3 regions of the Streptomyces sp. NPDC057307 genome follow, and region 2 is predicted to be linked to each of the others. Evidence: riboswitches for the same ligand, from Rfam matches in the RefSeq annotation. Region 2 holds a riboswitch; each other region holds the start of a gene.
What was found. Region 2 has a riboswitch for thiamine pyrophosphate ahead of thiO (glycine oxidase ThiO). Riboswitches for the same ligand answer to the same signal wherever they lie in the genome.
Positions count from the first base shown of each region.

Region 1: linked by a shared signal. The riboswitch ahead of thiC (phosphomethylpyrimidine synthase ThiC) and the one ahead of thiO (glycine oxidase ThiO) in region 2 are both predicted to bind thiamine pyrophosphate.
Region 3: linked by a shared signal. The riboswitch ahead of ACFUN8_RS24570 (thiamine ABC transporter substrate binding subunit) and the one ahead of thiO (glycine oxidase ThiO) in region 2 are both predicted to bind thiamine pyrophosphate.

Region 1 covers NZ_JBHUZM010000036.1:28,759-39,130, forward strand. Annotated here, with positions in the region: gene ACFUN8_RS15920 (fatty acyl-AMP ligase) at 128-1,849, opposite strand; gene ACFUN8_RS15925 (acyl carrier protein) at 1,825-2,202, opposite strand; gene ACFUN8_RS15930 (PaaI family thioesterase) at 2,209-2,730, opposite strand; gene ACFUN8_RS15935 (ferritin-like domain-containing protein) at 2,772-4,031, opposite strand; gene ACFUN8_RS15940 (MFS transporter) at 4,056-5,513, opposite strand; gene ACFUN8_RS15945 (hypothetical protein) at 5,799-7,007, opposite strand; gene thiC (phosphomethylpyrimidine synthase ThiC) at 7,209-8,963, opposite strand; TPP riboswitch at 8,957-9,099, opposite strand; gene ACFUN8_RS15955 (YibE/F family protein) at 9,171-10,372, shown strand, end outside.
Region 2 covers NZ_JBHUZM010000122.1:3,340-13,711, reverse strand. Annotated here, with positions in the region: gene ACFUN8_RS29690 (class II 3-deoxy-7-phosphoheptulonate synthase) at 1-1,117, shown strand, start outside; gene ACFUN8_RS29685 (bacterioferritin-associated ferredoxin) at 1,297-1,632, shown strand; gene bfr (bacterioferritin) at 1,678-2,157, opposite strand; gene ACFUN8_RS29675 (sulfite oxidase-like oxidoreductase) at 2,312-2,944, shown strand; gene ACFUN8_RS29670 (deoxyribonuclease IV) at 2,958-3,839, opposite strand; gene ACFUN8_RS29665 (PASTA domain-containing protein) at 3,843-6,038, opposite strand; gene ACFUN8_RS29660 (thiazole synthase) at 6,170-6,964, opposite strand; gene thiS (sulfur carrier protein ThiS) at 6,970-7,206, opposite strand; gene thiO (glycine oxidase ThiO) at 7,203-8,408, opposite strand; TPP riboswitch at 8,405-8,519, opposite strand; gene ACFUN8_RS29645 (NAD(P)/FAD-dependent oxidoreductase) at 8,684-9,847, shown strand; gene ACFUN8_RS29640 (Rv2175c family DNA-binding protein) at 9,894-10,259, shown strand.
Region 3 covers NZ_JBHUZM010000082.1:5,626-15,997, reverse strand. Annotated here, with positions in the region: gene tsf (translation elongation factor Ts) at 1-745, shown strand, start outside; gene pyrH (UMP kinase) at 944-1,723, shown strand; gene frr (ribosome recycling factor) at 1,853-2,410, shown strand; gene ACFUN8_RS24580 (phosphatidate cytidylyltransferase) at 2,410-3,480, shown strand; gene rlmN (23S rRNA (adenine(2503)-C(2))-methyltransferase RlmN) at 3,656-4,768, shown strand; TPP riboswitch at 4,823-4,947, shown strand; gene ACFUN8_RS24570 (thiamine ABC transporter substrate binding subunit) at 5,027-6,121, shown strand; gene ACFUN8_RS24565 (ABC transporter permease) at 6,274-7,887, shown strand; gene ACFUN8_RS24560 (ABC transporter ATP-binding protein) at 7,887-8,975, shown strand; gene ACFUN8_RS24555 (LOG family protein) at 9,008-10,186, opposite strand; gene ACFUN8_RS24550 (hypothetical protein) at 10,246-10,372, opposite strand, start outside.

The DNA.
Region 1 (10,372 bases), on a different contig from region 2:
TCCCACGTGATATTCAGGGAGTATACGTGGCCAAGAGGGACCTTCAAGAAACGATATTCCTCACTAATTCTGCCAAACACCCACATTCCGAAGTAAATTACTGTTAAGAGTTCGGTCAAGTGCCGCGTCAGGATCCGTGCGGCAGAGCGACGGTGCGTGCGGGAGCGGGGTCCGCGCCGGCGGCCGCCAACACCTCCTCCACGCCGTGCCGTTGAAGCTTTCCGCTGGAGGTGCGCGGGAGCCGCCCCCGGCGTACGAGAACAATGTCCCGCGGCGTGAGGCCGAGCGAGTCCGACACGGCGTACCGCAGCCGGGCGGTCAACTCCTCGCGGGCCGCCGCCCCGGACTCCTTGGTCTCCGCGACGAGCACCAGTCCCTCGCCGTCGGCGAACGCCACTCCCGCCGCGAGGACAGCGCCGTTCGCGACCCCGGTGACCCGGCCCGCGACGGACTCGATGTCGCTCGCGTAGTAGTTCTGGCCGAAGACGATGATCACCTCCTTCTTCCGCCCGGCGATGAACAGTTCGCCGTCCTGCCGGAAGCCCAGATCGCCGGTGGAGACCCAGCCGCCGGCGTGGACCGTGGCCCGGGTCGCCTCTTCGTCGCCCTCGTAGCCGCGCGTCACCGAGTCGCCGCGGATCTGGATCTCGCCGACCAGCGAGGCGTCGCTCAGCGCCGTACCGTCCTCGTCGACCAGCCTGACCTCGGTGTTCGCCACCGGGAGGCCGACCGAGACGATCTCCCGGCCGCCGTCGGCGCTGTCGGTGCCTTCCGGCACGGGCTCCACCACGCCGCGCGAGAGCGCGTCGCGCCGTACCCACGTGGCGCGCACCGGACGGCCCGTCGGCGCGAACGTCACCGCGAGGCTGCCCTCAGCCAGTCCGTACACCGGCAGGAAGGCGTCGGCGCGGAAGCCCGCCGGCGCGAAGTGCGCCGAGAACCGGCGCAGTGTGTCGGGGTCGATCAGCTCCGCCCCGTTGAGCGCGAACCGCCACCGGGACAGGTCGAGTTCGGGCACGCGCTCGGCCGGGACCCGCCGCAGGGCGTACAGATAGCCGGAGTTGGGCGCCGTCGTCGCGGTCACCCCGTGCCGGCTGATGATCCGCAGCCACCGGCCGGGATCCCGGAGAAAGTCCTCGGGCGGCAGCAGATACGTCTCGGCGTCGGTGAGCGCCGGCGCGAGGAACGCGCCGATCAGGCCCATGTCGTGGAAGAGCGGCAGCCAGTTGCAGCTGACGTCCGTGTCGTCGATTCCCAGCCCCCCGGCGATCGAATCGACGTTCGCGAGCAGATTGGCGTGGCTCAGTACGACGCCCTTCGGGCTCTCGCTGGTGCCCGAGGTGTACTGGACGAGCGCCGGGTCACCCGCCGCCACGTCCACGTACACCGGCGACGTCGCGCGTGTCAGCGCCACGTCGAGGATCTGGAACTCACCGTCGACGCCGCCGAGCGCCGGCTCCAGCAGCCCGCCCAGCATCTTGTCGGAGAGCACGACGCGCACCTTGGACTGGCGCATCACGAGCACGATGCGCTTCAGATGGATGTCGAGCGAGGCGAAGCGCACCGGCGGCGGTACGGGCACGGGCACCGCGCCGGCGGCGAGCACGCCGAAGAACGCGCGGGCGAAGTCGATCGAGGTGGGGAGCGCGACGGCGACCCGCTCCCCCCGTACGACGCCGCGCTCCAGCAGTCCGCAGGCCAGTTGCCCGGCCTCGGCGTGGAGCTGGTCGAAGGTGACGCGCTCGGTCTCCTCGTCCCCGCGGAACAGGCGCATACCGTGGCCTGTTCCGCGGGCGGCGACGGCGGCGAGCGCGTCGACCAGGCTCACGCCGAGGTCTTCTGCCGGCACAGGTCCTCCACCACGCCCTGGAACTCGCCGATCGTCTGGACCCGGAAGGTGACCTCGTCCTCTATCTCGATGTCGAACGCCTTCTCGGTGGTGAGGACGATCTGGAGCACGCGCATCGAGTCGACGTTGGGGAGGGAGCGGAAGTGCTGGTCGGGCGTCAGGCCGGCGGCGGGTATGTCGAGCTCTTCGGCGACGATCCGGCAGATCTTCTCGCGGACGGCCTCGTCGGTGACCGCGCCGACCTCGGTGTCGGTGCTGTCGGTGGTGGTGTCGGTGGCGACCGCGCTGTCGGCGGTGGCGACCGCGCTGTCAGCGGTGTTGTCGGTGGTGACTGCGGTGTCGGTGCTGTCCATGTGTGGTCAATCCCCCTGTGTGGTGGTTCTGTTGGAGGCCCGGAGCGCGTCGACGAGTCCGGTCGGCAGCCGTGTGCCGTACGTGCCGAGCACTTCGTCCGTGAGCAGGTGGAACGTGCCGTCGGCGGCGGCCACGAGATCGCCGCCCGGCAGCCGGATCTCCCCGGAGGCACGTACCGACAGGGCGTCGCGCTTGGTGATCTCGGCGTGCGCCGTGTACTCGGCGCCGGTCTCCATGGGCCTGCCGTAGCGGATACGCAGGCCGGTGGTGAAGGCGGAGATCCGGTCGGACCGGTACACGGCCTGGGCCAGCGTCTCGTCCAGGATCGCGGCGACGATCCCCCCATGGATGACACCGGGGAACGACTCGTAGTCGGCGCCGAGCTTGATCCGGGTGCCGAATCCGTTGCCTTCCTCCTCGAAGACCAGCCGCAGACCGATGGGATTGTGCGGAGCGCAGCCGAAGCAGTTGGCCGTCTCGGCCGCCGCCTCGCCGGCACTGTCGGTGGTGAACGCTGACTCGGGCAAACCCCGCTCCTCAGGTCGTGACTGTCACGGTCGGCGCCGGGTCAGATGAGCGAGCGCAGCTTGCGCTTGACGTCCTTCGACGACTCGATCGAGTCGTCCTCGACCAGCCGTCGCACCATCGACAGCACCTTGCCGTCGGCCGCGTCGGTGGCGCCCGCCTGGATCGTCTCGATGCGCCGGACGCCCTTCGCGGACGTCGAGTGCGGGTAGAAGTGCCCGGCCGGGTGCTTGAGTCCGTCGCTGCGGTCGGCCAGCCAGACGTACGCCATCTTGAGCGCGGCGATCTGGCTCTCCCGGTTGCCGTCGCACAGCTCCTGCGTGAAGACGTAGAACGCGCGGGCGTGCCGGGACTCGTCACGGCCGAGCAGCTTCCAGATGCCCCTGACCACGGGCTCCTTGGTCTCGGCGGCGAGCGCGCGGTAGAGCTCGGCGGCGCGTGCCTCGGAGATGATGTTCATCATCAGGGTGCCGACGCGGGTGTCGCCCATCGGGTACGGCTCGCGCTTGTACAGCGCGTGCTTGGAGCGGACCTTGACGCCCAGCTTCTCCAGGCAGCGGGCCTGTACGAGCGAGTGCCGCGCCTCCTCGGCGCCCCAGCTGAGCGCCCAGGACGAGAAGCTGGTCTCGCCCTCCCACTCGCGCAGGAAGTTGTGCGCGCCCGGCAGGGTGCCGAACTCGATAATCGCCGCCTCGGTGAGGAAGTCGACCTCCTCGGCGCTCATCAGCTCGGGGTTGAGCTTGTCGAGTTCCAGCTCGCGCCAGTCCCAGCGGGTGGTCTCGAACCAGTCGAAGATCTTGTTCCACGTCATGTCGAGGTAGAAGTCGGTGTAGAGCGGGTCGAGGATCAGCGAGCCGTGGGCCCGCATGCCTATCTCCACGGTGTCGGCGAATCCGAACCCGTCGAAGGCGGCCGGGGCGATGATGTCCTCGACGTCGTGCACCTCGGCCCAGCCGGGTACTTGGCCGCCGGCGCCTTCGCCGACCACGTACACCCGGGTCTTGGCGAAGCCGCGCATGCCGCGCAGGCTCCGGACCGCCGCCGGTGCCGAGGAGCCGCTGCCGCCGATGAAGGCGACGGCCACGTCGGTGCCCGGTTCGAGGTCGTTCAGATAGCGCTCGAAGGTGTCGGGGGTGGCCCGGTCGAGGCCGATCTCGCCGAAGCGGGCGAGGGAGAGCTGCGGGCCGAGGGCGAGCGCGGGCAGACAGTCGACGAAGACGACGCGCGTCTTACTGGTACTCACGAGGCTGTCGGTGCCCAGGAGGCCGTTGGTGCCCGTGCCGAGATTGATGCTGGTACTCATGACGTTTCCTCTCGAAGGAGATGGTTACGTGCTCGCCGGCGCCCGGGAGCCACGGGCGGCAGGACGCGAGGTCATGCCGAACGCGGTCGCGGCGCCGAGCATCATGAAGACTCCGATCGCGATCCAGGCGTGGACGAACGCCTCGTGGGTCGCGTCGTAGGTGAGCGGAGTGCCGAGGATCGCGACGAGCAGGCTGATCCCCAGCACGCTGCCGATCTGCCGGCTCATGTTGACCACCGCGCTGCCCGTGGAGAACCGGGCGGCCGGCAGGTCGGTCGTCGCGGTCGCGAGGATCGTGGGCAGCGCGAGGCCCACCCCGACGCCGCCCACCAGCCAGCCGGGCAGCAACTCGCTCGCGTAGTGCGGACTCTGGTCGATGCTCACCGCCATCAGCACCACGCCGGCCGTGCACAGCAGACAGCCGATGGCGACCATCCGGCCCGCCGGGACGCGTGCCGCCAGCTTGGCGGCGACGATCGCGGCGAGCGGGACCATCAGCGGGCCCGGGGCGATCCCGAGTCCCGTACGCAGCGCGGAGTACTGCCACACCTGCTGCATCCACAGGATCGCGGTGAGCAGATTCGCGGCGAACGCCGCGCTGAAGGCGATCGCCGTCACGTTGGACCAGACGAACGCCCGCACCCGGAGCAGCGCCGGTTCGATCACCGGGGAGGCGTGGCGCAGCGACCGGAACCAGAACACCGCGGTCCCGAGGACGGCGCCGGCCAGCACGGTGGACGTCCGGAGCGCGGACCAGTCGTTGATCTTCACCAGGCCGAGTGCCAGCAGCCCGATCGAACCCGTCAGCAGGGCGGCTCCCGGCAGATCCGGCAGCCGGGTCACCGTCGCCTCCTTGGAGTCGGGGACGATACGTACGGCCACGACCAGGGCGAGGACGCCGATGGGGATGTTCACCAGGAAGATCCACCGCCACGACGCGCTGACGAGCAGCCCGCCGAAGACCGGCCCGGCCGCCGCCGCGAGCGCGGCGCTCGCCGACCAGATCCGTACGGCGCCGGCCCGCCGCTCCGGCGGGAAGGCCGAGAGCAGCAGACCGAGACTGGCGGGGGTCAGCGCCGCGGCGCCGACCGCCTGGAGCACCCGGAAGGCGACCAGTTGCCACAGCGACGTCGACACGGCGCAGGCGGCGGACGCGAGGGTGAACAGGGCTACGCCGAGCAGGAATCCGGCCTTGCGGCCGTAGCGGTCGGACAGCCGACCCAGGGGCACCAGGAGTGCGGCGAAGACGATCGCGTAGGCGTTGAGGACCCAGGAGAGGTCCGCGAGCGAGGCGCCGTCGAACTCACGGCCGATGGCGTCGAAGCCGACGTTCACGATGAAGAGGTCGAGCCCGGCCATGAAGGCGGCCAGTGACAGGATCCCGAGCAGCAGTCCGGAGTGCGGCGGCGCCGGTGACGGCGGTGCCGATGACGAGGGGATGGGGGCGGGCGTCGGTTGTCCGGTGCCGGCTTCTGTGGCCAATGCGGTCAATCCCTCGGGACGATGGGAATGTCGGTGGAGCGCTCTGCCGCCTGCCGTCTACGGGACTCATCCGACATGTGTCCCACTTCGCGGTACAAGGGATTCCGGCCCGTCCCCACCTTTCACGGCCCCAACCACCACTTTGGTGGGAGTCCCGACTACGACCTACGGAGCACGGGCACGGGCTGAAGCACGGGACCGGCACAGCCGAAGCAGCACGGCACGGGCACGGCGAAGGCCCCCGACCGGGACCGGTCGGGGGCCTTCAACTGTCCGTGCTCAGCGCTACGCGGATCCCTCCACGAACACGCTGTGCGACGTGGCCGCCTGGAAGTTGTTGTCCCGCGCGAAGACGGCCCGGTAGGAGCCGCTCGTGCTCCGGTCGATCTCCGCGGCGAACTCGTAGCCGTCGCCTCCCCAGAACGCCTCGTCCGTGGCGACCGTCGTCCACCCGGTGCCGTCGGGCGAGTACTGGATGTCGACGAGGATCTCGGCCGGGCTCCATCCGTCGGGGAAGTCGATGAGCCCCTCCGTGTGGACCTGACCGTTGTCCGAACGACCGGCGGTGAAGGCCGTGAACTTCGAGGCCCTGTGCACATGGACGGTGCTGGTGGTCCCCGTCGCGGCCTGGAGGAACGGGTCGTCCTCGGTGTCCAGTCCCAGTTGGAAGTAGCCACCCTGCCAGGGCGTGTACTCCATGGTGAATGTGCCGTCGGCGGCGGTGGTGAAGCGGCCGACGGTGTCGGTCATGGAGTCGTTGGGACCGAAGAGGACACCGCCGGACCGCTCTGCCAGCGGCACCCAGCCCTCGGCGGTCTTCTGCTCGACCGTGACGTTCAGCGTCACGGACCCGCCGAAGTCGACATCGGTCTCACTGACCGTCGCCTCGAAGCGCGTGGGAATCTGGTCGACGCCGATCTGGACCGGCTCCGACTCCCCGTACAGCACGGTGGGGGTACCGCCGTCCGACCGGAAGACGGCCTGGACCGGGGAGGCGTGGTCCAGCCGCACGGAGGCGCTGAAGCGGCCGCTCCCATCGGTGGAGACGGTGGCCTCGGTCCAGTAGTCGACATCGATGTCGACCTTGCGCGTCGCCAGGGGCTTCACCTCGCGTGTGGGCCACCGTCCGAACAGCGTCCCCTCGACCCGCACGGCACGATGCTCGCGGTCGATCGAGCCGCGGTCGACGTCCAGCTCACCGAAGTGCGCGACGACGTAGTAGGCGAGGTCCCCGGCGGACTGCTTCCGCACGTGATCGCCGTCGGCGTCCGTCACGTCCACGTCGACGCGGTAGCTGCCCAACTCGGGCAGATCCAGCGGCTTCTCCGTGTGCCAGACCCCGTCCTGGCGCGTACCGGAGACAAGCCGGAAGTCGTCGAACCCGACCTCGGCGACCTCGGTCTGTGTCGCGTACGAGATCAGGCGCGCCGTGATGTTCTCGACGTCGGCCCCGGACCGGGCGCCGACCTGCAGGATACCGAGGTCGCTCGACACGCTTCCCGTGTAGAGAACCTCAAGCTGATCAGAGGCATGTGAGACGGTCGCCCCACCGAGGCCGAGCGCGGCCGCCACAGCCGTCACCGTGACCCATCTGCCTATTCTCCTCAGCAACACTTTTGATCCCCACCCCTGTCGAATTGGACGCGGAGCCGCCCTCGTGAGGCGGCTCCGCCAGGGATCTTTATACCGGCTCGCTCAGTCGGCCATCGGCAGATAGACGCGGTTGCCGCTCGCCGCGAACTCCTTCGACTTGGCGGCCATGCCGGCCTCGATCTCGTCCTGCGAACCGCCGTGGTCCCGCCGGATGTCGTGCGAGATCTTCATCGAACAGAATTTCGGCCCGCACATCGAGCAGAAGTGCGCGGTCTTCGCCGGCTCGGCGGGCAGCGTCTCGTCGTGGAACTCCCGCGCCGTGTCCGGGTCGAGCGCCAGATTGAACTGGTCCTCCCAGCGGAATTCGAACCGCGCGTCCGACAGCGCGTCGTCCCACTCCTGCGCCCCCGGATGCCCCTTGGCCAGATCCGCCGCGTGCGCCGCGATCTTGTACGTGATGACGCCGGTCTTCACGTCGTCGCGGTTCGGCAGGCCCAGGTGCTCCTTGGGCGTCACGTAGCAGAGCATCGCCGTGCCCCACCAGGCGATCATCGCGGCGCCGATGCCGGAGGTGATGTGGTCGTACGCCGGGGCGACGTCCGTCGTCAGCGGGCCGAGCGTGTAGAACGGCGCCTCCTCGCAGATCTCCTGCTGGAGGTCGATGTTCTCCTTGATCTTGTGCATCGGGACATGGCCGGGGCCCTCGATCATGGTCTGCACGTGGTGCCGCTTGGCGATGGTGTTCAGCTCGCCCAGCGTCCGCAGCTCGGCGAACTGCGCCTCGTCGTTGGCGTCGGCGATCGAGCCGGGGCGCAGGCCGTCACCGAGGGAGTACGTCACGTCGTACGCCGCGAGGATGTCGCACAGCTCCTCGAAGTTCTCGTACAGGAACGACTCCCGGTGGTGCGCCAGGCACCACGCCGCCATGATCGAGCCGCCGCGCGAGACGATGCCGGTCTTGCGGCGGGCCGTCAGCGGCACGTACCGCAGCAGGACGCCCGCGTGGACGGTCATGTAGTCGACGCCCTGCTCGGCCTGTTCGACGACTGTGTCCTTGTAGATCTCCCAGGTCAGCTCCTCGGCCTTGCCGTCGACCTTCTCCAGGGCCTGGTAGAGCGGCACCGTGCCGATGGGGACGGGGGAGTTGCGCAGCACCCACTCACGGGTGGTGTGGATGTTGCGGCCGGTGGAGAGGTCCATGACCGTGTCGGCGCCCCACTTGGTGGCCCAGGTCATCTTGTCCACCTCCTCCTCGATGGAGGAAGTGACCGCGGAGTTGCCGATGTTGGCGTTGACCTTCACCAGGAACCGCTTGCCGATGATCATCGGTTCGATCTCGGGGTGGTTGACGTTGGCCGGCAGCACGGCGCGGCCGGCCGCGATCTCCTCGCGTACGACCTCGGGCGCGACGTTCTCCCGGATGGCGACGTACTCCATCTCCGGGGTGATGTCGCCCCGTCGGGCGTAGGCGAGTTGGGTCACCGCCTGCCCGTCGCGGCCCCGGCGCGGCTGGCGCGGGCGGCCGGGGAAGACGGCGTCGAGATTGCGAAGGCCGCCGCGGGGCGAGGTGTGCTTGAGGCCGTCGTCCTCGGGGCGGACGGGGCGGCCCGCGTACTCCTCGGTGTCGCCGCGGCCGATGATCCAGTTCTCCCGGAGCGGTGCGAGCCCGCGCCGTACGTCGGTTTCGACGGTGGGGTCGGTGTACGGCCCCGACGTGTCGTACAGCGTCACGTCGTCGCCGTTGGTGAGATGCACCTGACGGACCGGCACCCGGAGGTCGGGGCGTGAACCTTCCACGTACCCCTTGTGCCAGCCGATGGATCGCGCGGCAGACGTGTGTGTGTCCTGAACGGTCATGGAGACCTACTCCCTACGCCGGCATTACCCGGTAACAGGTTCGGCGGTCGACGCAGCTCAGGGATCCGGGGAAACCCCGGAACTCCACAGTCAGCGTCCTCTCAGCCCGGTGCTCCGAGCTCCCGCGTGTGTAAAGGCACCACCACGCTAACGCGATGTCGGGCGTGCTGAACAGAGGGCCTCCGTCGTTCTTGCGATGATCGGTCGGTGACCTCACCCCAGCAGACACCCGATACGCATGGCCACTCGCACAGCCACGGACCGGCCGCGCCGGTCTCCAAGCATCTGCGCAAGGTCATCGCCGCGGTGCTGATTCCCTTCGCGACGGCCGTCGTTGTCGGACTCGTCGTGCTCTGGCCCGGTGGCGCCCCGGCGCACGAACGCACCGGTGTCGGCTTCGACCGGCAGACCGAGCAGGGCCGGGTGGTGAAGATCGAGCAGATCGACTGCAAGGACGTGAACGCCGCTCAGGTCCCGCCGACGGGCGACACGTCGACGCCGGAGGGGCGTGAGGCGCAGCGCGCGCAGACCGGGGACTGTGTGAAGGCGACGGTCGAGGTGACGAGCGGCAAGGACAAGGGGCGTACGTTCGTCGAGGTCGTCCAGCCGGACGCGCCCCGGCAGTTTCACGTGAAACAGGATGTCGTGGTCGCCTACGCGCCCGACGCGCCGCGTGATCTCCAGTACTCGGTCACGGACGTGGACCGCACGATGCCGATGGCGGTGCTGGCCGGGATCTTCGCGCTGGCGGTGATCGTGGTGGGGCGGCTGCGCGGGCTGATGGCGCTGGTCGCGCTCGTCATCTCGTTCGCCGTACTGACGCTGTTCATCCTGCCGGCGATTCTCCAGGGCTCGAATCCGCTGATCGTCGCGGTCGTCGGCGCGAGCGCCATCATGCTGATCGCGCTGTATCTGTGCCACGGTCTGACGGCCCGTACGTCGGTCGCCGTCCTCGGCACGCTGATCTCGCTGCTGCTGATCGGGCTGCTGGGCTCGGTGTTCATCGGCTGGGCGAGTCTGACGGGCAACACGGACGACAACACCGGGCTGATCCACGGTCTCTATCCGGAGATCGACATGAGCGGTCTGCTGTTGGCGGGCGTCATCATCGGATCCCTCGGTGTGCTCGACGATGTGACGGTCACCCAGACCTCGGCGGTGTGGGAGCTGCGCCAGGCGGATCCGACGATGGGGCCCCGCGCGCTCTACCGGGCGGGGATCCGGATCGGCCGGGACCACATCGCGTCGGTGGTGAACACGCTCGTACTGGCCTACGCGGGCGCGGCGTTGCCGCTGCTGCTGCTCTTCACGATCGCGGAGTCGAGCGTGGGGACGGTGGCCAACAGCGAGCTGGTGGCCGAGGAGATCGTACGGACCCTGGTGGGCTCGATCGGTCTGGTCGCGTCGGT
Region 2 (10,372 bases):
CGGCGTGTCCGCCGAGCAGATCCGCAGCAAGCTCAAGACCCTGCTCCAGATGGGCGCGGTCCTCACCTACGCGGCGTCGGTGCCGGTGGTGAAGGTGGGCAGGATCGCCGGCCAGTACTCGAAGCCGCGCTCCAAGCCCACCGAGACGCGCGACGGTGTGACGCTGCCCACCTACCGCGGCGACTCCGTCAACGGCTTCGCCTTCACCGAGGAGGCGAGGACCCCGGACCCCGAGCGTCTGAAGCGGATGTACAACGCGTCCGCCGCGACGCTCAACCTGGTCCGCGCCTTCACCACCGGTGGCTACGCGGACCTGCGCCAGGTGCACGCCTGGAACCAGGACTTCGTGAAGTCGTCCCCGTCCGGCCAGCGTTACGAGCGGCTCGCCCGCGAGATCGACAACGCGCTGAACTTCATGAAGGCGGCCGGCACCGACCCGGCGGAGTTCCGTACGGTCGAGTTCTTCTCCTCGCACGAGGCGCTGCTCCTCGACTACGAGTCGGCGCTGACCCGCGTCGACTCACGCACCGGCAAGCTGTACGACGTCTCCGGGCACATGGTCTGGATCGGTGAGCGCACCCGTCAACTCGACGGCGCGCACATCGAGTTCGCCTCGAAGATCGCCAACCCGATCGGCATCAAGCTCGGCCCGACGACGACGGTGGACGACGCGCTCAGCTACATCGACCGGCTCGACCCCGAGCGCGAGCCCGGCCGGCTGACCTTCATCGTCCGGATGGGCGCCGACAAGGTCAGGGACAAGCTCCCCGAGCTGGTCGAGAAGGTCACCGCGTCCGGCGCGACCGTGGCGTGGGTGACCGACCCGATGCACGGCAACACCTTCGAGGCGGCGTCCGGCCACAAGACCCGCCGGTTCGACGACGTGCTCGACGAGGTCAAGGGCTTCTTCGAGGTCCACAAGGGCCTCGGCACGCACCCGGGCGGCATCCATGTCGAGCTGACCGGTGAGGACGTCACCGAGTGTGTGGGCGGCGGCGACGAGATCTTCGTCGATGACCTGCACCAGCGGTACGAGACGGCCTGCGACCCCCGGCTCAACCGCAGCCAGTCGCTCGATCTGGCCTTCCTGGTCGCGGAGATGTACCGCGCGCAGTAGGGCGTTGTCGTAGCCGCGTCGGGGACGCGGAGCAGTACGCACGGTGGGGCGCGGATCGCGATGTGATCCGCGCCCCACCCACGTATGGGGGACTGTCGCGCGCGCCGGACGACAGGTAAGGTTAGGTTTGCCTCACCGTTCGAAACGGGGCGGCGCCGACCGAACGATCCCGCCCGGAGGTGAACCGCGTGTACGTCTGCTCATGCTTCGGCATCACCGAGAAGCAGGTCAGGGAACACGCGGAGGCGGGTGCGTGCACCCCCCGCCAGATCGCCTCGGCCTCGAAGGCCGGCACGGACTGCGGTTCGTGCGTACGCAGCATCCAGTCGATCCTCGGCCGTGGCGGCTGCCCGCGCCGCGAACTGCTGGGGACGGCGGCCGTGGAGACCACGGTGGCGGAGACGGCGGTCGCGCAGTCGGCCCTCGTGCAGGCGGCTGCCGCGCAGTCCGCCGTCGTACGAGCGGCGGCCACGTCCGCGGGACGGGCCACGTCCGTGGGCCGGGAAGCCGCCTGACACACCGGTCCGCCGAGGCCCGTCCGTCAGCCCGCCGACCTACCGTCAGCTGTCCGGCTGCTCGATCAGCTGGGCGATGTACAGCGCCTCACCGAGCTTCTCGACCAGATCCAGCTGGGTGTCGAGATAGTCGATGTGGTGCTCCTCGTCCTTGAGGATCGACTCGAAGATCTTCGCCGAGGTGATGTCGCCCTTGGCCCGCATCACCTCGACACCGCGCCGCAGCCGGTCGATCGCCTCCACCTCGATCTGCCGGTCGGCGTTGAACATCTCGGTGACGGTCTGTCCCACACGTACATGGAAAAGCCGCTGATAATTCGGCAGACCGTCCAGGAAGAGAATCCGGTCGGTCAGGATCTCCGCGTGCTTCATTTCGTCGAACGACTCGGCCCGTGTGTACTTCGCGAGCTTCGTCCAACCGAAGTTCTCCTGCATTTTGGCATGCAGGAAGTACTGGTTGATCGCGGTCAATTCGGCGGTCAGCTGCTCATTGAGGAACTCGATGACCTCGGGGTCGCCCTGCATCGCAGAGGCTCCTTCCACACGGGGACTGGCCAGGATGCGCGCATCCTCGCACCGTGCCAGAAGGGCGTCCAGTAAGGCCCTACTTAGTAGCAGTTGCCGGAATCGGGCCGTACCTGGTCATGACCACCCTTCGCGGTCTGTCACCATGGAAGGCATGGGTCAGCCGGAAAGCCGGGAAGAGCGGGAGTCGGCGCAGTCCGGGCTCCCACCGGGGCAGCGGCTCCAACGGGGCTGGCCGGTCACCCATTACGGGCCTGTGCCCAAGTTCAAGCCGGACCGCTGGGAGTTCCGGGTCTTCGGCGCCACGGCCGACGGCGACAAGCGCTGCTGGAATCACGAGGAGTTCTCGGCGCTGCCGTTCTCGACAGTCGTCGCCGATCTGCATTGCGTGACAAAATTCAGCATGCTCGGGGCCGAATGGGGCGGCGTACTCGCCCGTACGCTCCTGGAACTGGCTCCGCCGGCACCGAGCGTCACCCATGTCATGGTCTGGGCCGAGTACGGATACAGCGCCAATATCCGGCTGGACGACTTCACATCGGAACGGTCCGTCTTCGCCACGCACAAAGGCGGCGAACTCCTCACCGCCGAACACGGATTTCCGCTGCGGCTCGTCGTGCCGCATCTGTACGCGTGGAAGGGCCCGAAATGGGTCCGGGGCGTGGAATACATGACCGCCGACCGCCGCGGCTTCTGGGAGGAGCGCGGCTATCACAACATCGGCGACCCCTGGGGCGAGCAGCGCTATTCGTACCAGGAGGGCCCCGGGGACGGCCCGGAGCTGTAGGGCCGGCTCCGCCTCAGGGCCGTCCGTCCTCGCGCAGCTTCTTCAGCAGGGCCACATCCGCCGCGTGCCCCTCCTTGCCGCCGGGCGTCTCGATCACCAACGGCACCCCCTCGGTCGCCGGATGCGAGAACAGCGCCCGGAACGGCGCCTCGCCGATATGACCCGCGCCGACGTTCACATGCCGGTCCTTGCGCGCGCCCGACACATCCTTGGAGTCGTTGGCGTGGATCAGCCTCAGCCTCCCCGGACCCACCGTTCCCACCAACTCGTCCAGCGTCCGGTGCGTCCCGCCGGGCGCGGCCAGATCGTGGCCCGCCGCGAAGATGTGGCACGTGTCGAGGCAGATGCCGAGTCTGGGATGCGAGTCGAGCGCGTCGAAATACGGACCGAAGTCCTCGGCCAGTGAGCAGAGCGAGGAGCCCTGCCCCGCTGTCGACTCCAGCAGCAGATACGGGTCGTCGTCGTGCGTCAGCTCGTCGAGGAGCGGCAGCATCCGCTCCCGTACCTGCGCCAGGGCCACCTCGCGCGGCCGTCCGCCGGTCGCCGAACCGGTGTGCACGACGACGCCCAGGGCGCCGATCTCCCGGCCCCGGCGGAGGCTGTGCCGCAGCGAGTCCACGGACCGCTCGGCCGTCTCCGGCGTGTGGGAGCCGAAATTGATCAGATACGGCGCGTGGATGTACGCCGACAGGCCCTCGGCGGCGCACTCCGTACGGAACTGCTCGTCCTGCGCCGGATTCCCGGCCGGTGTCGCCCAGCCCCGTGGATTGGCGACGAAGACCTGGACGGTCTCGGCGCCGATGTCACGCGCCCAGGCCAGCCCCACGCGGGCGAGGCCGCCCGCCACCGGAACATGGCCGCCGACGGGATTGCGCGGGCGGTCGGGGAGCGTCAAGCCTCAGATTCCCTTGGTCGTGATGGTGATGGTGCTGCCCTCGGCCGTCTTCTCGCCGCCGTCGACCGACTGCTTCGACACGGTGTCGTCCAGGAACGGGAAGCTCCGGTCGACCTCCACCTCGAAGCCCGCCGCCGTCAGCTCGGTCCTGGCGTCGTCTATCGACTTCCCCGTGACGTCCGGGACGGCGATCATCCGCGGGCCCTTGGAGATGGTCAGCGTGACGGTGTCGCCGCGGGCGAGCTTGCTGCCCTCCTTCGCCGACTGCTCGGCCACCGCTCCCGCCTCCTCGGGGGAGTTGACCCGCTCGGCCGCGATCTTCACGTCGAGTCCCGCGTCTTCGAGCGAGGCGGTCGCCTCCTCCTCGGACTGACCGGTCACGTCGGGCATATGGACCGGCCTGCCCTTGCTGACGACCAGCGCCACTCCGGCGTCGGGCCGCAGCTCCGTACCCGCCTTCGGCTGGGAGCGGATGACGGCGCCCTGGTCGGTCTCCTCGTCGAAGGACCGGGTGATGACGCCGGGCGCGAGGCCGACCTCGCTCAGGGCGTCCTTGGCGTGGGCCAGCGACTTGCCGGCCAGATCGGGGACCCGCACGATCTCCGGGCCGCGCGAGATGACGAGGGTCACCGAACCGTTGCCCCGGATCCGCGAGCGGGGCTCGGGGTCGGTGCGCATGACCGTGCCGCGCTCGAACGTCGCGCTGAAGTCCTTCTCGACCTTCGCGTCCAGCCCGGCGTCGCCCAGGCGCTTCTTCGCGACCTGCTCGGTCTGTCCGAGGAGCGAGGGGACGCGGGTGAACTGCCCCGAGTTGATGTACCAGACGCCGACGCCCACACCGAGCACCAGCAGCGCGGCCACCACGATCGTGAGAACGCCTCTGCGGGGTCTGCGGCCGGCACGCCCGCCCCGGCGGCGCGCCGGCGGCTGATGGGGCGGAGCGGGCGGCCCCGGCGGCGGCATCGTGAGCCGGCTGGTGCGGCGGACCCCGTCTCCCGAGGAGGCGGCCGACGGGCCGGGCGTATCCGACCCGTCGGAGGCCGCCTGGGGGCGGACCAGGCGCGGAATCACGCTCGTACGGTCGTCGGAGCCGTCGCCGAGACCGCTCGCGGAAGCGCTGTCGGAGGCGTCGTGCGAGGCGACGGAGGCGAGCGAGGCGTTACGGGAGTGTCCGGCCCCGCTGTCGGCGGTGCCGCCGTGGCTGTCCTGCGACGGCTCGGACGCGGTGCCGATGCCCGTGCGGCCGGCTCCCGCGCCGTGCGCGCCCGGCGCGCGGTCCTGCGGCCCGGCGTCGGCCGGGGCGGTCCTCGTGGAGGCCGCCGTGGCCTGCGGCGGCACCGCGTCCAACTGCGCGTCGTCGAGCGCCGCGCGCGTCCGGCGGGTCAGCGCTAGGAGCGCCACCGCGTCCTCGGGACGGATCTCCGGATTGCGGGCGGTGGCCGCCGCGACCAGTTCGTCCAGGTCGATCGCCATCCCGGGCACCGCGGCGGACGGCGCGGGCACGTCCTCGTTCAGATGCAGGTACAGCACCTGGGCGGGGGTGTCGCCGCCGTGCGGCTTGGCGCCGGTCAGCATCTCGTGCAGGACGACACCGCACGCGTACACGTCGACGCGGGTGTCGGACGTGCCGTACTCGATCTGCTCCGGTGCCAGATACGAGACCGTGCCGAGGATCGTGCCCGTGGTGTTCGTGACCGAGCCGACGGCCCGTACGAGACCGAAGTCGGCGACCTTCACCCGGCCGTCGTCCCCTATCAACACGTTCTCCGGCTTGATGTCCCGGTGGATGAAGCCGGCCCGGTGGGCCGCGCCCAGCGCGGCCAGCATCGGCTCCAGGATGTCGAGCGCGGCACGCGGCTGGAGAGCGCCCCGCTCGCGCAGGACGTCCCGCAGCGTGCAGCCCTCGACGTACTCCATCGCCAGATAGACGTACGCGCCCTCGGCGCCCTGGTCGAAGACCCCGACCACGTTCGGATGCGCCAGCCGCGCCACGGACTTCGCCTCGCGGATGAAACGCTCCACGAAGACGGCGTCCGTCGCCAGGGCCGGGTGCATCACCTTCAGGGCCAGGACCCGGTCCAGCCGGGTGTCCACGGCCCGGTAGACCGTCGCCATGCCGCCGACGGCGATGCGCGCGTCGACGCGGTAACGGCCGTCGAGCACTTGCCCGACGAGAGGGTCCTTGAGCGTCGTATCCACCCGGCCGAGTCTACGAGCCGCCACCGACACTCCCGCAGCCCCGGGTCAGGCCTGACACGCCACTGGGGCCGTCTTGTGACAGCACACACACCACATCGCGGCAATCGGTCCCCGGCCCCCCGGGACCGCCGTCAGAACGCCGGCCGCTCCGGGTCCAGCCGCGCCAGCCCCTCCGTCGGGGACGAGGCATCGGCGAAGTGCCTGCGCGGGATGCGGCCCGCGCGGTGGGCCAGCCGGCCCGCCTCGACCGCGTGCCGCATCGCCTCGGCCATCAGGACGGGCTCCTGGGCGCGGGTGACCGCCGACGCCAGCATGACGGCCGCGCAGCCCAGCTCCATGGCGAGCGCGGCGTCCGACGCCGTACCGGCCCCCGCGTCCAGGATGACCGGCACGCGCGCGTGCTCGGTGATCAGCTGGAAGTTGTGCGGGTTACGGATCCCCAGACCCGACCCGATCGGGGAACCGAGCGGCATGATCGCCGCGCAGCCCACGTCCTCCAGCTTCCTGGCCAGCACCGGATCGTCGTTCGTGTACGGCAGGACGGTGAAGCCGTCGTCCACCAACGTCTCGGCGGCGTCGAGCAGTTCGATCGGGTCCGGCAGCAACGTCCGTTCGTCGGCCACCACTTCGAGCTTGATCCAGTCGGTGCCCAGCGCCTCCCGCGCCAGACGGGCGGTGAGGACGGCCTCGCCCGCGGTGAAACAGCCCGCCGTGTTCGGCAGGACCCGGATGCCCAGCCGGTCGAGCACGGACAGGACGGAGCCGTGCACGGTGGGGTCCAGCCGGCGCATGGCGACGGTGGTGAGTTCGGTGCCGGACGCGATCAGGGACCGTTCCAGTACGTCGAGGCTGGGCGCCCCGCCCGTACCCATGATGAGGCGGGAGTCGAGGACGGAGTCGCCGATGACGAGCCGGTCGTCGGACATCTGGCTCAGCCTCCTTGGACGGCGGTGAGGACTTCGACGCGGTCGCCGTCGGACAGGGTGGTGGCCGACCAGCGCCCGCGCGGGACGACGGTCTCGTTGAGCGCGGCGGCGACGCCCGACGGGGCGGGGGTGAGGGTCGCGACAAGGACATCGAGGGTGACGGGTCCGGCGAGGACGCGGGCCTCGCCGTTCACCGACACGGTCACGGATCCCCGCGCGGACGAAGGCGTGGTGTCGGTCATGCGTGCTGCTCCTGACCTACGGAGACGGCGGGGGAGAGGGCCGGCGACGAGCCGGACACGAAGCCGGGGGAGAAACGGCCCGGTGTGAAGGGCCGCGCGTCGTCGGGGAGTTCGCCTGTCGTGAGCACGGTCGCCATGACCTGACCGGTGACGGGCGTCAGCAGCACCCCGTTGCGGTGGTGCCCGGTCGCCAGATGGAGGCCCGGCAGGGCGGTCGGCCCGAGCAGCGGGGCGTTGTCCGGCGACGTCGGCCGCAGCCCGGCCCGCGTCTCGGTGAGCGGCAGTTCGGTGATGCCGGGAAGGAGTTCGTGGGCGTCGCGCAGCAGCTCGTACACCCCGCCCGCCGTCACCGTCGTGTCCCAGCCGAGTTCCTCGCTCGTGGCGCCCACGACCAGCTCGCCGTTCTCGCGCGGCACCAGATAGATGTGGCTGCCGCGGACCTCGGCCCGCAGCGTCCGGGACAGGAACGGCGCGTACGGGCGTGGCACCGTCAGCCGCAGGACCTGACCCTTCACGGGGCGAACCGGCGGCAGGACGTCGTCCGGCACGCCCGCGAGCTGCCCGCTGAGGCTGCCCCCGGCGATGACGACCTGGTCGGCGCCGAGTTCGGCGCCGCCGCGCACGGCGACCCCGGCGGCCCGGTCCCGGACCACCCGCAGGCGCTCCGCCCAGGCCCGGTGGAGGACCACTCCCGACCGCTCGCAGGCCGTCACGAGGGCGGCCGCGAGCCTGCGCGGGTCGATCTGATGGTCGCCGTCGACCCGCAGACCGCCACGCACTCCCGGGGCGAGCATCGGCTCCAGCCGCCGGCACTCGCGGCCGGTGAGCCACTCCGACTCCAGACCCGACCTCCTTTGGAGGGCGTGGAGTTCACGCAACTGTGCCCGGTCGTCGGTGTCGAGAGCGACCGCGAGCGTGCCGCAGACGCGATAGCCGGTGTCCTGGCCGGAGACCGACTCCAACTCGGTGACGAAGTCCGGATAGAGCCCCGCGGAGGCGATGTTCAGCCCCAGCAGGGTCTGTTCGCCGTGGTCGAGTTCGCTGACGGCGGCGAGCATTCCGGCGGCGACCTGCGCGGCGCCGCCGCCCGGCTCCGGATCGACGACGGTGACACCGAGCCCGCGCTGCGCCGCCCGCCAGGCCGTGACGAGGCCGATGATCCCGCCCCCGACGACGAGGACGTCGGTATGAGATGACCGCATGGGCGTCCAGCTCCTCCCTTCGCCGGCATGACCCGGATCAGGTTCGTACGGTCGGAGGCCGTGTCAGCTTCCCTCTCAGCCCGCTGCGTGCGGGCTCCCGCGAGGTGTGAAGTCTCTTGTTCGCTACTGCCGATAACTGCTTCGGAGGTCAGCGTAACCCCCTGTCCCCGCGCCCTGTAAGGGAGTCGTCGTCCCCGCCGGGTCCTTAAGGTGATCGGGTGAGCGAGCAGCGGAAGCAGACGGACGAGCGGCGCACCGTCGTCGTCGGCGCGGGTATGGCGGGTGTGCAGACCGCCGTGGCACTGCGCGAACTGGGCCACGACGGCCCCGTCACCCTCATCGGCGCCGAGCGGCACCAGCCCTACGACCGGCCCCCACTCTCGAAGGCCGTCCTCCTGGGGACGGCGGAGAGTTCGGCCTTCGACGTGGACTTCGAGGCGCTCTCCGTGGAACTGCGACTGGGTCTCGAAGTGACCGGCGTACGCCCCGGGGACCGGGAGTTGGACACGGAGGCGGGGCCGGTTCCGTACGACGTACTCGTCATCGCCACCGGCGCCGAGCCGATCACGCTGCCGGGCGCCGAGGGCGTGCCCGGTGTCCACCTGCTGCGCACCCTGGACGACGCCGCGCGGCTGCGCCCCGTCCTGGACGGCGGGCGGCACATCGTCGTGGTCGGCGCCGGCTGGATCGGCGCCGAGTTCACCACCGCGGCCAGGGAGGCCGACTGCGCGGTGACCGTCGTCGAGGCCGCCGGCCGTCCCCTCGCCGGCGCCCTGCCCGCCGAGGTCGCCACTCCGATGGCGCACTGGTACGCGGAGAGCGGCGCCGAACTCCTCACCCACGCGCGCGTGGCGGCCGTCGAACCCGGCAGGGTGCTCCTCACCGACGGCCGCGAGCTGGCGGCGGACGCGGTGGTCGTCGGTATCGGCGCCAGACCCGCCACGGCCTGGCTGGCGGGCTCCGGCATCGCGACCGGCCCCGAGGGCGCCGTCACCGCCGACGACCGGCTGCGCGCCTCACAGCCCGGCGTGTACGCGGTCGGGGACTGCGCCTCGTTCCCCTCGGCCCGCTACGGAGAGCGGCTGATGGTGCACCACTGGGACAACGCTCTCCAGGGGCCGCGCACCGTCGCCGCCGACATCGTCGGGGAGGCGCACGAGCCGTACGACCCGGTCCCGTACTTCTGGTCCGAGCAGTTCGGCCGCTTCGTGCAGTACGCGGGCCACCACGCCCACGCCGACACCCTGCTCCGGCGCGGCGACCCGGCGAGCGCCGCCTGGTCGGTCCTCTGGCTGCGTGAGGGGGTGCTGGTGGCGCTGCTGGCCGTCGGCAGACCGCGCGATCTCGCGCAGGGCCGCAAACTCGTCGCGGCGGGCGCCCGGATCGACACGGAGCGTGCCGCCGACCCCGCCGTACCGCTCAAACTGACAGCCCTCTGACCCGGCTCGGCTTCCGACTGTCAGTCCGGGATGGCAGGCTTGTCCTGTGACTGAGATTGACGCAAAGATCGATGCTCTCGTCCCTGCCTGGCTCCACCTGCCCGATATCGCCGAAATGCTCGATATCGAGGTGACGCGTGTACGCCAGCTCGTCAAGGACGGCACGCTGATCGCCGTGCGCCGCGGTGAGAACCGCGCGCTCCAGGTGCCGGCCGCCTTCATCGACGGCGACAAGGTGGTCAAGGGCCTCGCGGGGACCCTGACGCTCCTGAGGGACGACAGCTTCACCGACGAAGAGATGCTCGAATGGCTCTTCACTCCCGACCCGTCCCTGCCGGGCACGCCCGCGCAGGCCCTCAGCGAAAATCGCGGTACGGAGGTGAAGCGCCGCGCGCAGGCGCTCGCCGTCTGAGCCCGCCGTGCGCGGGCCGGGGCCTCCCCGGTCCGCGCCCCACCCACCCCCCACCCCGCAAAGACCGACAACCAGCTCCCTCCGCCGCGGGGGACCCCCCAGCCCGCACCGCC
Region 3 (10,372 bases), on a different contig from region 2:
GGTACTCCGCGTCAAGGGTCAGAAGGGCGTCGCCAAGCGCGAGAGCCGCAGCGCGGAGAACGGCGCTGTCGTCTCCCTCGTCTCCGACGACAACACCTCCGGCGTTCTGCTGGAGCTGAAGTGCGAGACGGACTTCGTCGCCAAGGGTGACAAGTTCCTGGCCGCCGCCAACGCGCTCGCGGCGCACGTGGCCGCGACCGGCCCCGCCGACATCGACGTGCTGCGCGCCTCCGAGATCGAGCCCGGCAAGACCGTCCAGGCATTCGTCGACGAGGCCAACGCCAACCTCGGCGAGAAGATCGTCCTGGACCGCTTCGCCCAGTTCCAGGGTGACAGCAGCTTCGTCGGCACGTACATGCACCGCACCATGCCCGACCTCCCGCCGCAGGTCGGCGTCCTGGTCGAGCTGGACAAGGGCAGCGCCGACGACGCCACGGCCGCCACGGTCGCCAAGGACGTCGCCCAGCACATCGCCGCCTTCGCGCCGAAGTACCTCACCCGTGAGGACGTTCCGGCCGACGTCGTCGAGAACGAGCGCCGCGTCGCCGAGGCCACCTCTCGCGAGGAGGGCAAGCCCGAAGCCGCGCTGCCCAAGATCGTCGAGGGTCGTGTCAACGGCTTCTTCAAGGAGGTCACCCTCCTCGACCAGCCGTTCGCGAAGGACAACAAGAAGTCCGTCAAGAAGATCCTGGACGAGGCCGGTGTCACGCTGAAGCGCTTCGCGCGCATCCGCGTCGGCGCCTGACGTTCCGGACACCGTCCCGGGGCCGAGCACCCGGGGCAGCGCAGTCGTACGCGATCGACGGTGGACCCCGCTAGGGTCTACTGCAGCCGCCGGCCGAACACGCGCCGGAGGGCCGCAGATCTGACGAGGAGGCCATTGCCGCTAGGGACACAGACCCACCGGCAATGGCCTTCTTCGTATGTGCACGAGGAGATCCCCATGAACAAGGGCGCGGACGCCACCCAGTCCACCGACGACAACAGCGACCCCGGCAAGAAGGCCGGGCGCTTCATGCTGAAACTGTCCGGTGAGGCGTTCGCCGGCGGGGGAGCGCTCGGCGTCGACCCGGACGTCGTACACGCCATCGCCCGCGAGATCGCCGCCGTCGTACGGGACGGGGCGCAGATCGCCATCGTCATCGGCGGAGGCAACTTCTTCCGCGGCGCCGAACTGCAGCAGCGCGGCATGGACCGGGCCCGCTCCGACTACATGGGCATGCTCGGTACGGTCATGAACTGCCTGGCTCTCCAGGACTTCCTGGAGAAGGAAGGCATCGACTCCCGCGTCCAGACCGCCATCACCATGGGGCAGGTCGCCGAGCCGTACATCCCGCTGCGCGCCGTACGGCACCTGGAGAAGGGCCGCGTCGTCATCTTCGGCGCCGGCATGGGGATGCCGTACTTCTCCACCGACACCACCGCCGCCCAGCGCGCCCTGGAGATCGACGCCGAAGCGCTGCTGATGGGCAAGAACGGCGTGGACGGGGTCTACGACTCCGACCCCAAGACCAACCCCGACGCGGTGAAGTTCGACGCGCTGGAGTACGGCGAGGTGATCACCCGCAACCTCAAGGTCGCCGACGCCACGGCGGTCACTCTCTGCCGCGACAACGCGCTGCCGATCCTTGTCTTCGAACTCCTCACGGAGGGCAATATCGCGCGCGCCGTCAAGGGTGAGAAGATCGGCACGCTCGTGAGCGACCGGGGCACCCGGGCCTGAACTCGGGCTGCCCCGCACGGGGATGGACAAAGCCCTGCCGGTCGGACACCGTGCAGGAAGAAGACGCGACGCAGGTTCCGCCGGCCCTGTAAGCACACCGGGCCCACTCAAGACACGCAGGAGCAAGTGGTGATCGAAGAGACCCTCCTCGAAGCAGAGGAGAAGATGGAGAAGGCCGTCCTGGTCGCCAAGGACGACTTCGCCGCGATCCGCACCGGTCGTGCGCACCCGGCGATGTTCAACAAGATCGTGGCGGACTACTACGGTGCCCTGACCCCGATCAACCAGCTGGCCTCGTTCTCGGTGCCCGAGCCGCGCATGGCGGTGGTGACCCCGTTCGACAAGAGCGCGCTGCGCAACATCGAGCAGGCCATCCGTGACTCGGACCTCGGAGTGAACCCGAGCAACGACGGAAACATCATCCGGGTGGTGTTCCCCGAGCTCACGCAGGACCGCCGCAAGGAGTACATCAAGGTCGCCAAGACCAAGGCGGAGGACTCGAAGATCTCGATCCGCTCCGTGCGCCGCAAGGCCAAGGAGACGATCGACAAGCTGATCAAGGACGGCGAGGTCGGCGAGGACGAGGGGCGCCGCGCCGAGAAAGAGCTCGACGACACGACGGCGAAGTACGTCGCCCAGGTCGACGAGCTGCTCAAGCACAAGGAAGCCGAGCTGCTCGAGGTCTGATGAACGACTCTTCCTGGGGGGCCCCGCCGACCGCCGGCTACTGGGGACCGCCTGACCAGGGGGCTGCCCCGGCGGGTCCCGCATACGATGAGCTTGACGCACAGCAGACTCGGCCCATGCCCATCGTGCCCGACGTACCCGCGAGCGGCGGGGCCCAGGATGACGACCGGGGGGCTGCTCGGCCGGGCGGCCCCCTGTTCCGTGACGAAACGCCGCAGGAGCCCATGTCCGCCCCTCCGCCACCTCCGCCGAAGAAGCGGGCAGGCCGCGACCTCCGCGCGGCCATAGGGGTAGGTGTGGGGCTCGGCGCGGTGATCGTGGCGTCGCTCTTCATCGTGAAGGCCGTCTTCATCGGCGTCATAGTGGTCGCGGTTGTCGTCGGTCTGTGGGAGTTGACCTCCCGGCTCGACGAGAAGAAGGGCATCAAGGCGCCCCTCGTCCCGCTCGCTGTCGGTGGCGCCGCGATGGTCGTCGCCGGGTACGTACGGGGCGCCGAAGGCGCCTGGGTCGCCACGGCCCTCACCGCACTCGCCGTGCTCGCCTGGCGCATGACGGAGCCGCCGGAGGGCTATCTCAAGGACGTGACGGCGGGCGTCTTCGCGACGTTCTACGTGCCCTTCCTGGCGACGTTCGTCGCCATGATGCTCACGGCGGACGACGGCGCGCAGCGTGTGCTCACCTTCCTGGTGCTGACCATCGTCAGCGACACCGGTGCGTACGCGATCGGCTGGCGCTTCGGCAGCCACAAGCTGGCGCCGCGCATCAGCCCCGGCAAGACCCGTGAGGGCCTGTTCGGCGCCCTGGGATTCGCCATGGTGGCCGGCGCGCTGTGCATGCAGTTCCTCGTCGACGACGGCACCTGGTGGCAGGGACTGCTGCTCGGTCTCGCCGTCGCGGCCAGTGCCACGCTCGGTGACCTGGGCGAGTCGATGATCAAGCGGGATCTCGGCATCAAGGACATGGGCACGCTGCTGCCCGGTCACGGCGGCATCATGGACCGCCTCGACTCGCTCCTGCCGACGGCCCCGGTGGTGTGGCTGCTGCTGGTGGTGTTCGTCGGCTCGGGCTGAGCCGTATCCGTACCGGTTACCCTGGTAAGGCCCGCCGTCCCGTACGGCGGGCCTTACTGCGCTCCGCGGTCGCGGGGCCCGTCACATGAGGTCTCCTGGCACCGGCAGTGTGCCCATGTCCCTCCCGCAGCCGGCGGGGAACACCGGCCTCGTCGTACCGAGGAGAAAACAGCTCATGGCACCGCCCAATCCCGGAGAGCTCACGTTTGTCGCGCCCCGTGGCGCCAAGAAGCCGCCGAGGCACCTGGCCGACCTCACGCCGGAGGAACGTCGCGAGGCCGTGGCGGCGCTCGGCGAGAAGGCGTTTCGCGCCAAGCAACTGTCGCAGCACTACTTCGCGCGGTTCGCGCACGACCCCGCCGAGTGGACGGACATTCCGGCCGCCGCGCGCGAGAAGCTCGCCACGGAGCTGCTGCCCGACCTGATGTCCGTGGTCCGGCACATCTCCTGTGACGACGACACCACCCGTAAGACGCTGTGGCGGCTGCACGACGGCACGCTCGTCGAGTCCGTTTTGATGCGCTATCCGGACCGGGTCACCATGTGCATCTCCTCGCAGGCCGGCTGCGGCATGAACTGCCCGTTCTGCGCCACGGGGCAGGCGGGGCTCGACCGCAACCTGTCCACGGCCGAGATCGTGCACCAGATCGTGGACGGTATGCGCGCGCTGCGCGACGGCGAGGTCCCCGGCGGCCCCGCCCGGCTGTCCAACATCGTCTTCATGGGCATGGGCGAACCACTCGCCAATTACCGCCGCGTCGTCGGGTCGATCCGTCGGCTGACCGACCCGGAGCCGGACGGTCTCGGCCTCTCGCAGCGCGGCATCACCGTCTCGACGGTGGGCCTGGTGCCCGCGATGCTGCGATTCGCCGACGAAGGCTTCAAGTGCCGCCTCGCCGTCTCGCTTCACGCGCCCGACGACGAACTGCGTGACACCCTCGTGCCGGTCAACACCCGTTGGAAGGTGCGGGAGGTGCTGGACGCCGCCTGGGAGTACGCCGAAAAGTCGGGTCGCCGGATCTCCATCGAGTACGCCATGATCCGCGACATCAACGACCAGGCGTGGCGGGGCGATCTGTTGGGACGGCTGCTCAAGGGCAAGCGGGTGCACGTCAATCTGATCCCGCTCAACCCGACGCCCGGCTCCAAGTGGACGGCTTCCCGCCCCGAGGACGAGAAGGCATTCGTGGAGGCCATCGCGTCCCATGGGGTGCCCGTGACGGTGCGCGACACCCGAGGCCAGGAGATCGACGGGGCGTGCGGTCAGCTGGCGGCGACGGAGCGCTGAGCGCGGCGAAGGGCCCCGTCGGGGCCCATGTACGCTGGGGTTCGAACGAATTACATATTCCGACAGGGGAGCGCCACAGCGCTGAGAGTGCGGCAGAGGCCCGAGAAGAGCCTCACGGTCGCAGACCCTCTGAACCTTGCCCAGGTCATTCTGGGTAGGAAGTTCGGTCATCACTCAAGCTGTTGCGCCCTGCCCTGCTCCGGTTCGCCGGCGCGGGGCAGGGCCGCGTCTTCTCCTGGACACCCCAGGAGGAATTCAGTGCGTACCACGAAGAAGATGGCGGTCGGCGCCGTCGCCGCCGCGCTGGGAGTCTCCACGCTCGCCGCGTGCGGCGGCGGGTCCGAGGACTCCACCGCGTCGGACGGCGCGAAGTCCAAGAGCGTGACGCTCGTCGCCCACGACTCGTTCGCCGCCTCGGACTCCGTACTGAAGGAGTTCACCGAGCAGACGGGCTACACCGTCAAGGTGCTCAAGAGCGGCGAGGCGGGTGCGGCGCTCAACAAGGAGATCCTCACCAAGGGTTCGCCGCAGGGCGACGTCTTCTTCGGCGTCGACAACACCCTGCTCTCCCGCGCTCTCGACAACGGTCTGTTCACGCCGTACGAGGCGAAGGGCCTCGACCAGGTCCGCGCCGACGTACGCCTCGACGATGCCAAGCACCGTGTCACCCCCGTCGACACCGGCGACATCTGCGTCAACTACGACAAGAAGTACTTCACCGACAAGAAACTGGCCCCGCCCGAGTCCTTCGCCGACCTGACGAAGCCCGCCTACAAGGATCTCCTCGTCGTCGAGAACGCCGAGCAGTCCTCACCGGGCCTCGGTTTCCTCCTCGGCACCGTCGCCGCGTACGGGGACGACGGCTGGCAGGGCTACTGGAAGAAGCTCAAGGCCAACGGCGTCCAGGTCGTCGACAGCTGGGAACAGGCGTACAACGAGGAATTCTCCGGTTCGGCGGGGGGCAAGAAGGCGAAGGCGGAGCGTCCGCTCGTCGTCTCGTACGCGTCGAGCCCGCCCGTCGAGGTCCTGTACGCCGACCCGCAGCCCAAGGAGGCGCCGACCGGCGTCGCCGCGGGCACCTGCTTCCGCCAGATCGAGTTCGCCGGCCTGCTCCAGGGGGCGAAGAACGAGGCGGGCGGCAAGGCCCTGCTGGACTTCCTGGTGAGCAAGACCTTCCAGGAGGACATGCCGCTCAACATGTTCGTGAACCCGGTCGTCGACGGTGCGAAGTTGCCCGCCCTCTTCACCGACCACGGCGCCGTCGTCGACAACCCGGAGACCGTGGCCCCGGAGAAGATAGCCAAGAACCGTGACGAGTGGATCCAGTCGTGGTCTTCACTCGTCGTCAAGTAGGCGCGGAGGCCGCCCGGAAGGGCGAGAGGCCCCCGCGAAAGGCTGCCGCCGCCGGCTCCGTCGTCCGACGACGGGGCCGGGGCCGGGGCCGGGGAGCGGGACGCGCGGCGCGCGTCGTACGGCGCCGGGGGAGCGCCGTACGGCTCTGCCTCATGGCCGTGCCCGTCGCCTTCTTCGCGGTCTTCTTCGCCTACCCCGTCGCCGCGATCGTCGGCCGCGGGCTGAAGGCGGACGGATCCTGGCACTGGGGCAGGTTCGGCGACGTACTGAGCCGGCCCGACATCGGGCAGGTGCTCTGGTTCACCACGTGGCAGGCCGCGCTCTCCACCGCCCTCACCCTGCTGATCGCGCTCCCCGGCGCGTACGTCTTCGCACGCTTCGAGTTCCCCGGCAAGCAGGTGCTGCGCGCCGTCGTGACCGTGCCGTTCGTCCTGCCGACCGTCGTTGTCGGCACGGCTTTCCTGGCGCTGTTGGGGCGCGGCGGGCTCCTCGACGAACTGTGGGGCGTGCGGGCGGACACGACGGTATGGGCGATCCTCCTGGCGCATGTCTTCTTCAACTACGCGGTGGTCGTCCGCACCGTGGGTGGTCTCTGGGCCCAGCTCGACCCACGGCAGGAGGAGGCCGCGCGGGTGCTCGGTGCCGGGCGCCTCGCGGCGTGGTGGCGTGTCACGGTGCCCGCGCTCGGCCCCGCCGTCGCCGCCGCGGCGCTGATGGTCTTCCTCTTCACCTTCACTTCCTTCGGCATCGTCCAGATCCTGGGCGGTCCGGCCTACTCCACGCTGGAGGTGGAGATCTACCGGCAGACCGCGCAGTTGCTCGATCTGCCCACGGCCGCCGTTCTGACGATGGTGCAGTTCGCCGCCGTCGGCGGGGTCCTGGCGCTGCACGCCTGGACCGTACGGAGGCGGGAGACCGTCCTGAAACTGGTCGATCCCGCGCAGACGGCGCGCAGGCCGCGCGGAGCCGGCCAGTGGGTGCTGCTCGCCGGGGTGCTCGGCACCGTCCTGCTTCTGATCCTGCTGCCCCTCGGCGTGCTGGTCGAGCGGTCGCTCGACGGCCCCGCCGGGTACGGCTTCGACTACTACCGGGCGCTCCGTTCGGTGGAGGCGAGCGGCGGCACGTTCCTCGTTCCGCCGCTGGAAGCGGTCTGGAACTCCCTGCGCTACGCCCTGGTGGCCACGGTCATCGCTCTGGTCGTGGGTGGGCTGGCGGCCGCCGCGCTCACCCGCAGGGCGGGGCGCCTCGTACGGGGCTTCGACGCTCTTCTGATGCTTCCGTTGGGCGTCTCCGCGGTGACTGTCGGCTTCGGGTTCCTGATCACGCTGGACAAGCCGCCTCTGGACCTGCGGGCGTCGTGGATCCTGGTGCCCCTCGCCCAGGCGTTGGTGGGGGTCCCCTTCGTCGTACGGATCATGCTTCCCGTACTGCGTGCCGTGGACGGGCGGTTGCGCGAGGCCGCCGCCGTGCTCGGCGCGTCGCCGTTGCGTGTCTGGCGGGAGGTGGATCTGCCCATGGTGCGGCGAGCGGTGCTGGTGGCCGCCGGATTCGCCTTCGCCGTCTCGCTGGGCGAGTTCGGTGCCACGGTCTTCATCGCGCGACCGGACCGGCCGACACTGCCGGTCGCCGTCGCACGGCTGCTGGGGCGGCCCGGTGATCTCAACTACGGGCAGGCGATGGCTCTGAGCACGGTGCTGATGGTGGTGTGCGCCGTATCGCTGCTGGCGCTCGAACGTATCCGTACCGATCGTTCAGGAGAGTTCTGATGGCCCTGTTCGCTCTTGAGGACGTGACCGTACGGTTCGGGCGGCGTACGGCGCTCGACGCGGTGGATCTGGAGATGGCCGCGCACGAGATCGTCTGCGTGCTGGGACCGAGCGGCAGCGGCAAATCCACCTTGCTGCGCGTTGTCGCCGGCCTCCAGCCGCCGGACTCCGGGCGGGTGTTGCTGGAGGGCACCGACCAGGCGGGTGTACCGGTGCACCGTCGCGGCATCGGACTGATGTTCCAGGACCACCAGCTCTTTCCGCAGCGTGACGTCGGTGGCAACGTCGCCTTCGGACTGCGCATGCGCGGCGAACCGCGCGCTGAACAGCGGCGACGTGTCTCCGAGTTGCTCGACCTCGTCGGCCTGCCGGGCGCCGAGCACCGCGCCGTCGCCGCGCTGTCCGGCGGCGAGCAACAGCGTGTGGCACTGGCGCGGGCGCTCGCCCCCCGGCCCCGGTTGCTCATGCTCGACGAACCGCTCGGCCAGCTCGACCGCAGTCTGCGCGAGCGCCTGGTCGTGGAACTGCGCGGCGTGTTCGCGCAGTTGGGCACGACGGTGCTGGCTGTCACACACGACCAGGGCGAGGCATTCGCGCTCGCCGACCGGGTCGTGGTGATGCGCGACGGACGCGTCGTCCAGACCGGCACACCGGTGGAGGTCTGGCAGCGCCCCGCCTCCGCCTTCGTGGCGCGCTTCCTGGGCTTCGACAACGTCGTGCCGGCCACGGTGCGCGGCGACGCCGCCGATACGCCCTGGGGCAGGATCCCGGTGCCCGCCGGCTCGCCCCAGGGCCCCCGCACGCTTCTGGTACGTCCTGCGGGGGTCCGGCTCGACGCCTCCGAGGACGGACTTCGCTGCACCGTCGGGGCGCGAACCTTCCGCGGCAGCCACGTCGCCGTCCTGCTACGCCCCACGGACGGGCCGGAGTTGGAGGCGGCGTGCGGCCTGCGTGACGTGCCCGACGAGGGCGCGACGGTGGGGGTCTCCTTCGCTGCCGAGGACGTGGTGGTCCTGGACGAAAGAGAGCCGGGGCCGGCCGACGCCGAAGAGAGCACGGCTCCGACGGGCGACAACGGGGCGGACTGACGAGGCGCCACCCGGCAGGTACGCCAGGTCGGTCAGCCCGAGAGCCGGGCCAGGGCCTCGGGAGCCTCGGTCACCGAGTCGACGAGCGCGATGCGCGACTCCATCGAGCGCTCCCGGGCCAACGACGTGAGCAGCGGCCAGGCAGGCAGCCGCTGCGTCCAGTGCGCGCGGTCGACCAGGACCATGGGCGTCGGCTCGCCACGCGACTCGTAGTAGTTCGGCGTCGCGTTGTCGAAGACTTCCTGGACGGTGCCCGCGGCGCCGGGCAGGAAGATGACACCGGCGTTGCAGCGGGCGAGCAGGCCGTCCTCGCGGGTCGCGTTGGCGAAGTACTTCGCGATGTGGCCGGCGAAGGCGTTCGGCGGTTCGTGGCCGTAGAACCAGGTGGGGATGCCCACGGAGCCGTCGCCCCCGGGCCAGCGGCCCCGTATCTCGAAAGCGGCGCGTGCCCACTCGGAGATCGACGGGCTGAACGACGGTGTCTTGGCGAGGATTTCGAGGGCCTCGTCCAGCATCTCGTCGGGATGCGGGGCGGCGTACGCGCCGAGGTTGGCCGCTTCCATGGCGCCGGGGCCGCCGCCGGTCGCGACCGTCAGCCCCGTACGGGCCAGGTCGCGGCCGAGACGCGCCGCCCCCGCGTACGCGTCGGTGCCCCGTGCCATGGCGTGGCCGCCCATCACGCCGACGACGCGTGCGCCGACGAGCAGTTCGTCCAGAGCGTCCGAGATCGCGTCGTCGTGGACGGACCTCAGCATCGAGGCGAGGATGTCGCCGTCGGCCTTGGTGCGCTGGAACCACTCGTAGGCGAGCGCGTCCGGCGTCGCCTCGTACCCGCCCGCGTCCAGCCCCTCGAAAAGCTGCTCGGGCGAGTAGAGCAGGCCCCGGTACGGGTCGAAGGGGAGGTGCGGGACGGGAGGGAAGACCAGGGCACCGTCCGCCCGTATCTTCGCCGCGGCGTCCGGTGCCATCGGGCAGCCGAGGAAGACGGTCTCTGAGGCGTCGGTGGACAGCAGCGCGAGCGTACGGTCCGTCAGGTCGACGGACTGGACGCGGAAGCCGCTGAGCGTCCCGCCCAGGATCACCTGGTCGAATTCGTCGAGGGTCTCGATCTCGCGGTCCAGGCCGTCCGCCCGGTGCTCCCAAGGTCCCTGGGGGCCCTGCGCCGCCGCCTGTTGTGCTTCATGTCCGTCGTGTCCCTCGCCGTACGCCATGCGGACACGATAGGCCCCTCGTACGGGAGGGGAACGGGGGTCCGGGAAGGCGGTCCGGTTCAGCCGGTGAGCGGTACGGCGGCGAGTGCGGCGATCGCCCACGTCAGCGGCCCGAAGACGGCGAGCAGCGCGCCCGCCCGCAGCGCGGCGGCAGTGCGCAGGAGCCCCGTGGGGGCGCCCACCCGC